2 regions of the Devosia sp. Leaf64 genome follow, and region 1 is predicted to be linked to the other one. Evidence: riboswitches for the same ligand, from Rfam matches in the RefSeq annotation. Region 1 holds a riboswitch; the other holds the start of a gene.
What was found. Region 1 has a riboswitch for cobalamin ahead of ASE94_RS06395 (TonB-dependent receptor). Riboswitches for the same ligand answer to the same signal wherever they lie in the genome.
Positions count from the first base shown of each region.

Region 2: another riboswitch for cobalamin. It lies ahead of ASE94_RS13985 (DUF1852 domain-containing protein); the one in region 1 lies ahead of ASE94_RS06395 (TonB-dependent receptor).

Region 1 covers NZ_LMLO01000012.1:181,488-188,586, forward strand. The annotation lists gene ASE94_RS06370 (Crp/Fnr family transcriptional regulator) at 1-320, shown strand, start outside; gene ASE94_RS06375 (hypothetical protein) at 385-615, shown strand; gene ASE94_RS06380 (iron ABC transporter permease) at 784-1,809, shown strand; gene ASE94_RS06385 (ABC transporter ATP-binding protein) at 1,806-2,813, shown strand; gene ASE94_RS06390 (ABC transporter substrate-binding protein) at 2,810-4,000, shown strand; cobalamin riboswitch at 4,065-4,257, shown strand; gene ASE94_RS06395 (TonB-dependent receptor) at 4,437-6,335, shown strand; partial or broken gene metH (methionine synthase) at 6,469-7,099, shown strand, end outside.
Region 2 covers NZ_LMLO01000021.1:220,944-228,042, reverse strand. The annotation lists gene ASE94_RS14005 (UbiD family decarboxylase) at 1-325, opposite strand, end outside; gene ASE94_RS14000 (bile acid:sodium symporter family protein) at 623-1,624, opposite strand; gene ASE94_RS13995 (flavin reductase) at 1,734-2,234, opposite strand; gene ASE94_RS13990 (methionine synthase) at 2,352-3,380, opposite strand; gene ASE94_RS13985 (DUF1852 domain-containing protein) at 3,405-4,388, opposite strand; cobalamin riboswitch at 4,643-4,857, opposite strand; gene ASE94_RS13980 (gamma-glutamyltransferase) at 5,070-6,746, opposite strand; gene ASE94_RS13975 (ABC transporter permease) at 6,777-7,099, opposite strand, start outside.

The DNA.
Region 1 (7,099 bases):
TGGGCCAGGCCGAGGCTGTGTCGCGGATGGCGCATTTTTTCTGCGAGCTCTTCACCCGCGCCGCCATGGCTGGGCTGACCGATAACAACACCTTCCCACTCCCCCTGACCCAAGCCGACCTTGGCGACATTCTGGGCATTTCCATGGTACACGCCAACAGGACCCTGCAGGATCTGCGCGGCCGGGGCGTGATGGATTTCGACCAGCAGATCGTGTCGATCCTGCGCTGGGAAGAGTTGCGCAAACTTGGGCAGTTTGACCCCTCCTACCTGCACTATCTTGACGGCCGAGTGGGCCGGGATAATCCCGCAAAACTGTAGCCAAGGATTTTTGAAGGAACCCAAGCCACTAGAGCGCACTTCTCACTGCCGAGGAGTTCGCTAGATGCCCCGGTTCTACTTCGATTTCGCGTCCAACGATGATGTCAGTGTCGACACGATCGGCCAGGAGCTGGAAAACGAAGAAATGGCCCACAAGGAAGCGGTAAAAGCTCTTGCCGAGATCGCGGCCGAGGAAATTCCAAGGGATGGCGAATTGGTCCTAACCGTCACGGTTACCGACGCCGAACGGCAAACCCTGTTCACGGCGCAGATGACATTTCAGCCGACGATCTAGTCCATCGCGCTGTGCTTGACGAACTTATCCGCACAAAATTGCAGCCAAGCCCTCAGACCCTCTGCTAGAACTCACCGCTGTCGACGTGACGTCTTGTGAGACCCGGTATTGGCTTCGGAACGCAGCATTATTCTTGGCGATCTGGGTCACTCCGCTCGGCTCCGCCACATGTTTCTATTGGCAGTGATATCAATCCTCTTGCTGATCGCGTTCATTTTGGCGATCTGCCTCGGCTCCACTTCCATACCGCTCCAGTCGGTCGTCGCAGTTCTAGCCGGGCAGATAAGCACTGCCCCGGGTGACGCAGAAATCATCCTCTCCATCCGCCTGCCCCGCGCTTTGACTGCAGGCCTCGCCGGATCCGCACTCAGCGTTGCCGGGCTTCAAATGCAGACGATGATGCGCAATCCACTGGCCGATCCCTTCGTTCTCGGCATTACGTCGGGCGCAAGCCTTGGCGTCGCGCTTGTGATTCTCGCCTCAGGCAGCGCTATCGGCATATTTTTGACGGGCGGCTTGGGCATCGGCACCGATTTTGCCCTCGTCATCGCGGCCACGCTGGGCGGCTTGGTGGTTCTAATGCCAACGCTGGCTGTTGCAGCGCGCCTCCAAAACCCAACCACTGTTCTGGTTTTTGGTTTGATGACGGGCTACGCCGTTTCCGCCTTCGTGACGCTCCTCGTCGCCGGCGCGGCGCCGGAACAGTTGGCGCGTTGGGTCGCCTGGGGGTTTGGATCGTTCAGCGCGGTGACCTGGACGCAATTGCAGGTGCTGGCGCCGGTGGTCATCATCGGCCTCCTGATTGCGTGCCTCAGCATCAAACAACTCAACGCTCTGCTCCTCGGAGAGACCTACGCGCAATCCATGGGCCTCAACACCAAGGCAATGCGCCTCGTGACTATGGGGACAGCGTCCATGCTCGCCGGCGCGGTAACTGCTTTTTGCGGGCCAATCGGCTTTCTCGGCGTAGCAGTGCCGCATATCGCGCGTTCTTTGCTCAAATCCTCCGACCACTGCGTTTTGGTGCCAGCCTCGATCATGCTTGGCGCTCTCCTCGCCCTTTTCGCGCAATTGATTTCGCTGCTGCCCAGCCAATTCGGCGTCTTGCCACTCAATGCAGTGACGGCGCTGATCGGCGCTCCGGTCGTCGTTCTCGTGATCCTCCGCGCCCGAAACGGGGGCTTTGTCGGATGACGGCGCTGCTTGAGGCAAGGGATCTCGCGGTCGGCTATGACCGTCGGCGCGACAAGCGCACCGTTCTGAACGGGCTCAACCTGACCGTCCAACCTGGCGAGATGGTTTGCCTCTTGGGCCCCAACGGTGTGGGCAAATCGACATTGATGCGGACTCTTGCGCGGGCCATGCCACCGCTCTCCGGAACCGTTGCAATCGCGGGCAGTGATACCGCCCGAATGTCACCTGCCGAGCTGGCCCGGCACGTTGGGGTCGTGCTGACAGAGCGCATCACCATCGGGGCCATGCCGGCTTTTCGACTGGTCGAGCTTGGCCGATACCCGCATGTAAACTGGGCAGGACAGCTGAGCGATGCGGATCGAGAGATTGTACGGGAGGCTATTGTCTCCGTCGGCGCAGCGCATCTGGCACATCGCGATATCAACGAATTGTCGGACGGCGAACGCCAGCGCTTCATGATCGCGCGGGCTCTCGCACAAAAGCCATCCGTTCTGTTGCTCGATGAACCATCGGCATTTCTTGACGTATCGGGGCGCGTCGAGATGGTCGCCATGCTCCGCCATTTGGCGCGAGATCAGGATATTGCGGTCATTCTCTCAAGCCATGATCTCGACCTGTCGCTGCGCACCGCCGACACGATCTGGCTGATCGATGGCAAGCGCCACCTCCACATCGGTGCGCCGGAAGACCTGCTTGCCGATGACACCTTTGCGGCGGTGTTTTCGGGGCCAAACGTTACCTTTTCGGTAACCGATCGAAGCTTCAGGATCAGAACGCATCCTCGCGGTCGCGCCTTCGTTTCCGGTTTTGCAGGCCGAGTAGATTTTGCGCGTTCAGTTCTCGAACGGGAGGGATTTGCGCCCTCAGATGCGCCCATGGCCAAGTTGATCGTGACCGTCGGAGAACAAGGATGGACGGCACAAGGAAACGGCACGCAGGCGGAGGGGCAAAGCTTTGCAGAGCTCGCCCGCTTTGCGCGGAGAACTGGAGAAAGCGTCCAGTGATTTGTAATCGAGGTTTCGTCGGCATTCTCCTCGCCCTTTTCAGCGTGTCGCCGTCGATTGCAGCACCCTCGCTCGACACGAAGGGTTGTGCGACCGCTTACGAGGCGGGGCAGGACTATTTCGCAGCCAAATCGAGCATCGAATTCTCGGACAATTTCTCCGTCGCGTATTTTGGGAATTATAAAATCGTCACCGTCGACCGACCCTATCCGGGCGGTCAACCCGAGCACTATGTGCTGGTGCAATGCGGCACGCCAAGCCCGGACCTCGGACCGGACATGGCCAATGTGCCGCGGATTAGCGTGCCGGTTCAGTCGCTGTTTTCAGGCAGCACGGCACAGGCTCCTGCGCTTGTCACCGTCGGCGGATTGAAGGCGCTGACCGGAGTAGCCCGGCGAGATTTCATCGCGACGCCGGAAGTCATCGCGCACATGGAAACGGCTGGGGTGGTCGAATACGAAACCTCAGGTGTCGTCGATATCGAGGCCGTGGTGGCGGCGCGGCCCGACGTGTTCATGGCAGGCGGGAGTGGCGAGGCCGAAATCCAGCGGCTCGCCGCTGCAGGCATTGCCGTCGTCAACTTTGCCGATTGGCAGGAGACATCGCCGCTCGGCCGGGCCGAATGGGTCAAGTTCATGGGGCTTTTTTTCAATGCCGAGGCCAAGGCCGACGAGAGCTTTGCAGCGGTCGCAAAGCGATATGCTGCGGCTGAGGCATTGGTCTCAGGGGTTGCTGAAGACGACAAGCCGTTTGTCCTCAGCGGTCAGGCGTTTGGTGGCGTGTTCTTTGCGGCGGGCGGCAAATCGTTCATCGCGCAGCTCATTGCCGATGCAGGCGGACGCTATGTCTTTGCTGACAATACCAGCACCGGTAGCTTCGAAATCCATGACCTCGAACAGCTGGTGACCCGAGCGCGGGAGGCAAAGGTCTGGATCCAGGCGGCAATGACCTATCGCAACCTTACCGATATCGCAGCAGAAAATCCCCGCCTCGCCGCCCTGCCGGCGGCCCAGGCAGGAGAGGTATGGATACCCGATGCACTGAAGGGGCCGAACGGCGGCGTGCAGTTTTATGAACTGGGCACCATGCGCCCCGATCTGGTGCTGCTGGATCTGATATCGATCCTCTATCCAGAAAAACTGCCGGGCTACAAGCGCGTGTTCAATCGCGCGATTACGATCGACTAAGGCGACACTGTGGATAGCCCCTCGCGAACGGCCTTACGTCGTTGACTTGAATTAAGGCTTTGTTCATTTTCGGCCCGTCCATGGTCCTCGCAAGGGGATAATAGGGAAGCCGGTCAAGGAGCGATCCCCAGTCCGACGCTGCCCCCGCAACTGTAAGCGGAGACGACGTTTCAGTGTCCACTGGCTTTTGGGCTGGGAAGGCGAAACGTCGGCTTGATCCGCGAGCCAGGAGACCTGCCATGGAAGTGGAATCCATTTCAGGCTGATCGGGCGGATCGGGCGGAGGACAAGACAGACGATGAGCGATCGTCCCCCGATGCCGTCGCGCCGCTAATCCGGCCGCACGCCCCACCTCGTTTTAATCTTTGTGCGCCGCCGCGCGGGAAGCATTGACGCTTCCGCCTGAGCCGTCGCGCCACCTCGAAAGCCACGCCCTATGCGCTTCAAGACGCTCACCTCGTCCATCGCCCTGCTGACTGCCACTTTGGCGATAGCCCTTCCCGTTGCAGCTCAGGAAACGATCCTCCCCAAACTCGTCATCAATGCCGGTGGACTGACGCCGTTTGAAGAAAATGAAATCGGCCGGTCTTATACCGTGATCGATGGTGATCAGATCGCATTGAGCGGCACGCCCTATATCGCGGACGTGCTGCGTCAGGTGCCGGGGTTTGCGGTGTCGCGCACGGGCTCATTCGGCAACAAGACGCAGATCCGTGTCCGTGGCGCCGAAGCCAATCATGTACTCGTGCTGATCGATGGCGTGCCGGTCAGCGAAAACTCGGACGGTGAATTCGACTTTGCGCGTTTGGCGATGACCAATGTCGAACGCATCGAAATTCTGCGCGGTCCGCAAAGCGCCTTCTGGGGCGCCAATGCCATGGCAGGCGTTATCAATATCGTGACCAAATCGGTATCCGAGGACGGTTTGCACGGCACTCTGGCGGGTGAAACGGGCACAGACGGCACGAAGATGACGAGCGGGGCGCTGGCCTATGGCCAGGAAAACTTCGACATTTCGGGTTCGCTGACTCTGCGGCACACCGACGGCTTCAATGTCTCCTCGTTTGGTACCGAGCTCGACGGAGCCAATCACATCGATGCCAATGGTCGATTTGCCGCCGATATCACGCCGCAGCTTACCCTTGATGGCAGCATCCGTTATGCGCGCATCGATGCGGACGCTGATGGCCAGGATTTTTCCGGGATCGTTCAGGACACCCCGGACACCGCCACCATCAAGGAGCTTTCGGGCGCTCTTGGTCTTGGCTGGGTGAGCGAAGATGGCCTTTGGTTTCAAAATGCCCGCGTGAGCGCCGGGACGATCGAGCGCGGCGCCAACGATCAGTTTGGTGCGTCGCTCAATACCAACGATCGCTACAAGGCGTCCTATCAAGTCGGCCGCAACTTCGACACGCCCGATTTCCTCGACAGCACGCATACCGTTACGCTCGGCTATGACATCGTCTACGAAACCTTCCAGCAACTCGTGCCGACCAAGCTCGATGTGCAGAAGCGCGTTACCAATTCGCTCGTCGGGGAATATCGCGGCACATATTTCGATCAGGTTTTCCTGACTGCAGCCCTGCGCCACGATTTCAACGAAGGCTTTGCCGACGTCACCACCTATAGCCTCAGCGGCGCATGGCAGGTTCCGGATACCGGAACGCGCCTCCACGCTTCGCTCGGGACCGGTTCGACCAATCCGACCTTCTACGAACAGTTCGGCTTCAATCCTGCCCTGTTCATTCCCAATCCCGGTCTGGTGGCGGAATCGAGCTTTGGCTGGGATGTTGGGATCGAACAGAGCCTGCTTGACGGCGTGGTCGTTCTCGATGCGACCTATTTCAGCCAGACGCTCGAAAACCAGATCCAGACGCAGGGTTTTGCACCCAGCACGGTCGTCAATCTGCTCGGCACCAGCACCCGCCAAGGCGTCGAGCTATCGGCGCGCGTCAATATCGTTGAGGGACTGACGGCTGGGGTGACCTACACCTATCTCGACGCTCGCCAGCCGAATGGTGCACGAGAGATCCGTCGTCCCGAGCATTCCGGCGCGATCGACATCGCCTATACGCTGCCGGAAATTCCGTTGACGCTGCATAGCGAGGCGGTTTTGAACGGGCCAAACCTCGATACCGACTTTTCGCAATTCCCAGCTGTCAACGTGACGCTTCCGGCCTACACCGTCGTCAATGCCGGCCTGAATTATAAGATCAGCGATCAGGTAGAGGTCTATGGCCGCGTGCAGAACCTCTTTGACACCAAGTACCAGGAGGTTCTGGGCTACAACACGCAGGGCCGGACTTTCTATGCAGGAGCCAAGGCGAGCTTCTAAGGCGACTGCGCCTTCACATCTGCCGGCATGAGCACCACATCTGGCTTGGCTTTCTTTTCCGAAAAACCCTCGGTAAAAGGCCAGGAAAGACGAGGTCATCATGCCGGCAAACCCATCCCCCAGCCGTAAGCTCCTGGAAAAATTGGCGCGTGAGCGCATCCTTGTTCTGGATGGCGCCATGGGCACGCAAATCCAGGGATTGGGGCTTTCCGAGGATGACTTCGTCGGCCACGGGTCTGGTCACGCATGCCGGCATCATTCCGATCATCCGCAGAAGGGCAATAACGACCTTCTGATCCTCACCCAGCCCGAAGCGATCGAAGAGATCCACTTCAAATACGCCATGGCTGGTGCCGATATCGTCGAGACCAATACTTTTTCGGCGACCACGATTGCCCAGGCCGATTACGGCATGGAATCGGCGGTGCATGATCTCAATGTCGAGGGTGCGCGTGTCGTGCGCCGCGCGCTTGATCGCGCGACCGCTATCGACGGCAAGCCGCGCTTTGTGGCCGGCGCCGTTGGACCAACCAACCGCACGGCATCAATCAGCCCCGATGTAAACAATCCCGGCTTTCGCGCGGTGACGTTCGAAGACCTGCGCAAGGCCTATTCGCAGCAGGTCAACGGCCTCATCGCGGGCGGCGCAGACGTCATCCTGATCGAAACGATCTTCGATACACTCAATGCCAAGGCGGCGATCTTTGCCTGCATGGAAGCTTTCGAAGCGACCGGCGTGGCGCTGCCGATGATGATCTCGGGTA
Region 2 (7,099 bases), on a different contig from region 1:
CTGGCGCAACCGGCTTCTTGACCGACGCAAGCAGCGTTTCCTGGATTTCATGAGGCTCGACACCCAGTGCCAGGGCAATGCGCTTGCGATCGGAGAGGAGATTGCCGAAAGCGGAGAGGTCCGAACCCCTAAGGTTGCTGGCAATGACAGCCTTGGTATCGTGGGTCAGCGACAGCAGTGCGGAGAGATCGAAATGCGGATCGACTTCTTCACTGACAACCAGCAGTTCGCCTTGGGCCTCGAGCTGGCGCAGGATCGGCCGGCAGGACTGGTCCTGCACATCGAGGCCGAACAGGCTCTCGGTTTGAGGCGAAAGATCTGCCACTGCTGAAACACTAGCCAAAACCACTACCCTCACCGCCCTCTGTCTATTTGATGAGCATGGAGCGATCGGAGGGACGTGAGTAGTCAGAGTTCCCTTAATTTAGATATCGGAAGTTTTTAATCGTTTTGCCCTCGGCCTCACAATCCCGGGGGCTGCAGATGCCAGTGACGCTCAAGCGTCTAATATCTCTGTGCCATGTGAGCAGTGCCGCTCAGCAATATCTCCCGACCCCAGAACATTCGGGAAGCAGGCCCTGATCACAGCCTTTCGGAAGGCCAAACGCGGCCTCGCCCCTAACTAAGTCGCCGCCGCTTCCAGTTCTTTTTCGCTGGCGAGGTAGCCTGCGCGTTGCGCGATGATGGCGCAGACGAAGAGTTGGATTTGATGGAAGAGCATGAGCGGCAAGATGATCATGCTGACGGCTTGGCCAGCGAACAGAATGTTGGCCATGGGGAGGCCGCTGGCGAGGCTTTTTTTGGAGCCGCAGAAGAGCAAGGTGATCCGATCGGCTGGAGTGAGCCCTGCTGCCCGTCCAGCCCACACCGTGGTTACCATGATGACCGCGAGCAGAATGACATCGGCCGCGATGATGATCGAAAGGCTCGCCAGACTCACTTCCTGCCAGATCCCGGCGATGACGCCGGCGCTGAAGGCTGAGTAGACGATGATAAGAATGGAGCCACGATCAACGACCTGCGTCAGAACGGAATGACGGCTGATGAAACCGCCGACCAAGGGGCGGAGTAGTTGGCCGAGGATAAAAGGCGCGAGGATTTGGAGACCGATATCGAGGATGGATTTGAGCGATATGCCATCGCCCGAAGAATGCAGCAGCACAGCCACGAGCGCTGGGGTGAGGAACACGCCGAGCACATTCGACATCGATGCCGCGCAAACAGCCGCAGGGACGTTGCCGCGTGCGATCGACGTGAACGCGATCGACGACTGTACCGTCGACGGCAGGATGGAAAGATAGATGATGCCGATTGCCAGCTCTTCCTCGATCCATGGCGACAGGACAGCCGCCAAGGCCAATCCGCAAAGCGGAAACAGCACATAGGTGAAGCCGAAGACTAGGCCTTGCAGGCGCCAGTTGGCGATGCCCGCCACGATGGCGCTGGTGTTGAGCTTGGCGCCATAGAGAAAAAACAGGAGCGCGACGGCGAAATAGGCGATCTGATCGACGATATCTGCCCCGACGCCCGACGCGGGAAAAATGGTCGCGAGCGCTACAGTCCCGATCAGAAGGAAGAGATAATAATCGAGGCCGAAGCGTTTCAGGCGGTTAGCAAGGGACATTGGGACGTGCCAGATCGAGGAGATGGGGTTTGGTATAATGGATCGGCGCAATGATCCACAGCGCTCGGGCAGTTTTAGTCACGGGCAACCTTAGCGCGCTTCAAGCAGCCTAGCCGCTGATGTAGCGCCGCATGCAGTACATGAGCGTCGCTTTCTCGTCATTCTCACGAACGCTGACGACACGTCCGAAGAGAACGCGGTGGGTTGCTTCGTCGACAAAACTGGTGAGTTCGCAGTCAAAGCTCACTGATGCGGTGGCGAGCACGGGGACTCCGGCAAAACCCTCGTGCCATTCGCCAAGGGCAAAGCGCTCCAAGCCCGGCATTCTGCCTCCAAAAAGTTCCGAGAGGTCTTCCTGGCCCGGCCTCAACGTGTTGACGCAGAAGTGGCGGGCATTCTCGAAGGCATGAAAACATGAGCTGGTACGGTTGATGCAAACGAGCAGTGTCGGGGGTGTATCGCTGACGCTGCAAACGGCCGAGGCTGTAAAGCCGTAACGTTTCTCAGCCAACGTCGTTGTGACGACATTGACGGACGTACCGAGGCGCGACATGCCGTTGCGATAGGTGGCTTTGTCCACAGAGTTGGGGCGATGGTCCAAGACGTCCATATCGGCCTCTCAAGCATATTTTAGGGCGGAAGAACCGGAGCGGCGTTTGTCGCTCCTTTTGATCGATTTAGCGGTGGCGAACCCAGCCGGCCACACGGGGTGACGACAGGTCGGCGCTTAAGCCGATAGCTCCTGACGGACGATTGCAGCACCGGCACTCAGGGCCTGCAATTTTTCTTTAGCGATCTTTCGGGAAAGGGGCGCCATGCCGCAATTGGTGCTGGGATAGAGCTTGTCAGCGTCAACGAACTGCAAGGCCTTCCGCAGGGTCGCGGCGACTTCTTCCGGAGTTTCGATGGTGTTGGATGCGACGTCGATCGCCCCAACCATGACCTTCTTGCCGCGAATAAGTTCGATCAGGTCCATGGGAACATGGGAATTATGGCACTCGAGCGAAATCAGATCGATGCTCGATTTCTGCAGCGTTGGCAGCGTCTTTTCATATTGCCGCCATTCGTCGCCGAGCGTTTTCTTCCAATCCGTGTTGGCCTTGATGCCATAGCCATAACAAATATGGACGGCGGTCTCGCACTTGAGGCCCTCGATCGCGCGCTCAAGCGTTGCTACGCCCCATTCGTTTACCTCGGCAAAGAAGACGTTGAAGGCCGGCTCGTCGAACTGGATGATATCGACGCCCGCAGCTTCAAGCTCCCTGGCTTCCTCGTTGAGGATTTTGGCGAACTCCCACGCGAGCTTTTCGCGGCTTTTGTAATGCGCATCGTAGAGCGTATCGATCATAGTCATTGGCCCCGGCAGGGCCCATTTGATCGGCTGCGTAGTCTGGCGACGCAGAAACTTGGCGTCTTCGACGAAAACCGGCTTCTGCCGCGAAACGGCGCCCACGACGGTGGGCACGCTCGCATCATAGCGATCGCGAATGCGCACGGTTTCGCGCTTTTCGAAATCGACGCCATCGAGATGCTCGATGAATGTCGTGACGAAATGCTGGCGCGTTTGTTCGCCGTCGCTGACGATATCGATGCCTGCCTGTTGTTGATCGGCGAGGGATAGGCGCAGCGCGTCCTGCTTACCCTCGATGAGTTCTTCGCCTTCCAGTTTCCAGGGCGACCAGAGCTTTTCAGGCTGGGCCAGCCAGGAGGGTTTGGGAAGGCTACCAGCCGTCGAGGTGGGGAGGAGTTTGTTCATGATGCTCGATCTTCTTTTTACTGTTCAGGACACGTAGCTGGCGGACCATTGGTCGAGCACGCTTTTATAGGGCTTGATGAAATGCTCTTCGGCGAACTTGCCCTGCTCGACGGCAAGCCGGCTGCGTTCGTCGCGGTCATAGACCACCCGCGTCACGGAATAGTCCTGATGCTTCAGGTCGGGCTGATAGAGAGCTCCGGCGGCCGAATTGGCGTTATAGATCTCGGGCCGGTAGATTTTCTGGAACGTCTCCATCGTGCTGATGGTGCTGATCAATTCCAGATTGGTGTAGTCACCCAAGAGATCGCCCACATGGTAGAACGCGAGCGGCGCCACGCTATCGGGCGGCATGAAGTAGCGAACCTTGAGCCCCATTTTGGCGAAGTACTGATCAGTCGACGAGAATTCGTCCTGGCAGTACTCGACGCCCATAACCGGGTGCTGATTTTCGGTGCGGTGATAGACTTTGCTGCTTGAGGCACTGATGCAGATGACCGGCGGCTTGCCGAAATTTGCGCGGTAGGTGTCCGAGTTCAGAAATGCCTTGAACAGCTTGCCATGCAGATCGCCAAAGCTCTCCGGAATGTTGAATTTGGCTTGCCCCTTATTGTGCTCGGGCAACACGACGCTGAAATCGTAGTCGCGAACATAGGACGAGAAATTATTGCCGACGATTCCGTCGAGGCGCTCATTCGTCCTCTTGTCCAGAATGGTGGACTTGAGGATTTCGATGAGGGGGAACGAGGCGCTCTTTCCATCGGCACCGATCGTCAACTCGACAGTGACGATGTCGAGGTCGACGGCGTAGCGGTCGGCTTTGGGGTTATCCCAGCGCGCCAAGGCGTTGAAGCGATTGTCGATCATCCTCAGCGCATTGCGCAGATTTTCCTGCCGGCGCTCGCCGCGAGCGAGATTGGCGAAGTTGGTGGTGACGCGCGTGTTTTCAGCGGGCTGATAGTCCTCGTTGAAAGCAACGGTCTTGATTGCGAAAGTCAGGTCTTTGGTCATGGAGCGGTCGCCGTCTCTTATCGGTCTTGATGTCAGTCAGCAGGGTTGAAAGTGGCGCATGACGCATCGCCAGCGCGCATCATCGGGACGTCGAGCAGACCTGGCATTCGTGGGTGGCACGCCAAACATGCCGGCGGATTTTGCATTTGAGACATGACAAGCCCCATTCTGTTGGGGGCAAGGCCAAGGCAAGCACATAGCGAAGCGGGCCGCGCTCGCGACCATCACTACGGCACACCAGGACACCCCGCCCGTGGACGTTATTTCGCCGAGGCAGGTCTCCTGGCTCGCGGGTCATCGCCGTTATCCGTCTTCCCAGGTCTGACCCCAGTGACATGTTGGACTTCGGCTCGCCGCTTACAGTTGCGGGGGCAGCGCCGGCATTCCCGACCTTTCGGGGCACCGGCTTCCCTCTTAGCTCCGGCACATCGCAAGCGGCGACCGGAGAACCTTGGCCTCTGCACTTTCCGGCAGAAGCCATCACGAGTCAATATCGTATAAAGATATCTTTATATCTTTAATTCATCAGGTGAGTGGTTTCAGGTTTGCAGAGCGTGGAGCAGCATGATGCGAGCCCCTTGCTCGCGTCTGGAGCTAAAGCTATCGCGCTAAAGAGATTTTGGTTGTGAAGTTAACAGCGACGGTCGCGCCGCTCGGTGCGCGACCAAGGCTAGTCTTCCGCTAGATCAAAGACGCCGCGGTGCCGGTGCGCCTGAAATCGGCCGATGCCATGAGACCGGCATCGCTGCGCCAGCACATCTGGAAGGAGCCCATATTCCAGTCCCATGCCGGCATGGGAGTGAGATGGAGGCCGAGGGCCGTGACGCCAAGGACGGCTTCCGGTGCCAATCGACTTTCGATCGTGAGCGCATAATTATCCTCGAGCGGCAGCATGCGCGGGGCATCAGACGCCGCATCGGGCGTCATGCCGAAGTCGAGAATATTGACGAGCATTTGTGCCACTGTCGCATAGACATTGCCCGGCGTGCCAAGCGCCAGCCAAGGCGCGCCATCCTTCATGACGAAGGTATTGCCCAAGATGTTGCGCATGCGGGCGCCCGGTGTCCGCCAATTAGAGAAGTGCGCGTTCATCGACGTCTGCTCGTGCGATCCCATCATGGCAACGCCGCCGACAGCCATGCCGGGGATGCCACCCGACTGCACCGTGTTCATCATCTGCAGCCAATTGCCTTCAGCATCGACGATCGAAATTTCACAGCTGCCGACCGGCGCCTTGGACTTGGCGCTGTTCCAACCGGACGCGGCAAAGGCGGCGGCGCCGGTGGTCAGCCGGACATGGTCGGTCAGATCGACCTTGGGCCGGCTGGCCTTGATCAGTTGGGCCAGGGAGCGGTGATAGGCCGGGTCCATGATGGCGGTGGCACCCTCGCCGAAATATTGAGGGTCGTGGAGGAAGCCGCAGGCCTGTTCGGCCAGACGGAGCGCGTGGCTCATATAGAAGAGATAGTCGGCGCCAAATGGCTCCATCTGGGCAATGCCCGCTTCCTCGAGCACGCCCAGCACCAGCGAGCAGAACACCGCCTGACGTTCGGGCGGGGCCAGACTGACAATCTCATTGCCGCGATGACTAAAACTCAATGGCTCCTGCCAGCGCGGCGGGTTGGCGGTCATATGGTCGAGCCGCGCCGGCCAGCCGAGGGCGTTGCCGACCGCCACGAAATCACGCGCCCATTGGCCTTCCGTAAAGTAGGTTGGGCCCTCTTCCGCCAAATCCCGCAGTGTCTTGGCCAAAGAGGGATTGCGCGTGATGCTGCCGACGGGTGGCAGATAGCCATCGGGCATGAAGACGGCGCGGCCTTCTTCGAAATAGGTCGAAAAGGGAGCAGCGAAGACGTTGACGCCATATTCGAAAGAGGAGACAGGATGCCCTTCCTCCGCCCAGCGAATGGCATCCTGGCACAATTCAGACCATGGTCGCGTGCCAAAGCGATCGTGCATGGCGCCAAGTCCGGGCATAAAACCAGGAATGGCTGCTTGCGGTCCCGGCGCGCCCTCCCGCGCCCAACCGCCGACGCCGTTGATCGGCCGGAATGGTGCCAGATCGTGCGGCAAGGTGCCGAGTGAATTCAACTGATAGGCGCGCTTGGTCTTGGCGTCCCAATAGAGAAACGAGACCATGCCCGCATGGCTCGTCAGGTGGGGTTCAACTGCCGCTTGCACCAAGGCTCCGGCGATGGCGGCGTCTGCAGCATTGCCACCACCGGCCAGGACTTTCATCACGGTTTCGGTGACGATCGGATTGCCGGTGCTCGCCACTGCCTTGCCGCGCGCCAGAGGCTTGGGGCCTTGGTCGACTATATAGCGGCTTTGCAGGTCAATCAGGCGTGCTTGATCCAACTGATGTCACCGTTTTCTTCGAGATAGAGATTATTCCTTCGGCTCCATGGCGTCGCGGAGACCATCGCCAAGGAAATTCACGGCCAGCACCGTGCAAAGGATCAACAGCCCCGGGGGAATGGCTAGCCAAGGCGCGACGCTGAGATAGGAACTGGCGCTGTTGAGCAGGTTCCCCCAGGTCGGCACCGGCGGCTGGATACCGAAGCCCAAAAAGCTCAGCGCCGATTCCAGCATGATGGCGCTGCCTACGGCCAGGGTGGCCGATACGGTGATAGGGCCGATGGCATTGGGCAGGATATGGCGGAACATGAGGCGCGCGCCCCCTGCCCCCAAGGCGCGGGCCGCCTCGACGA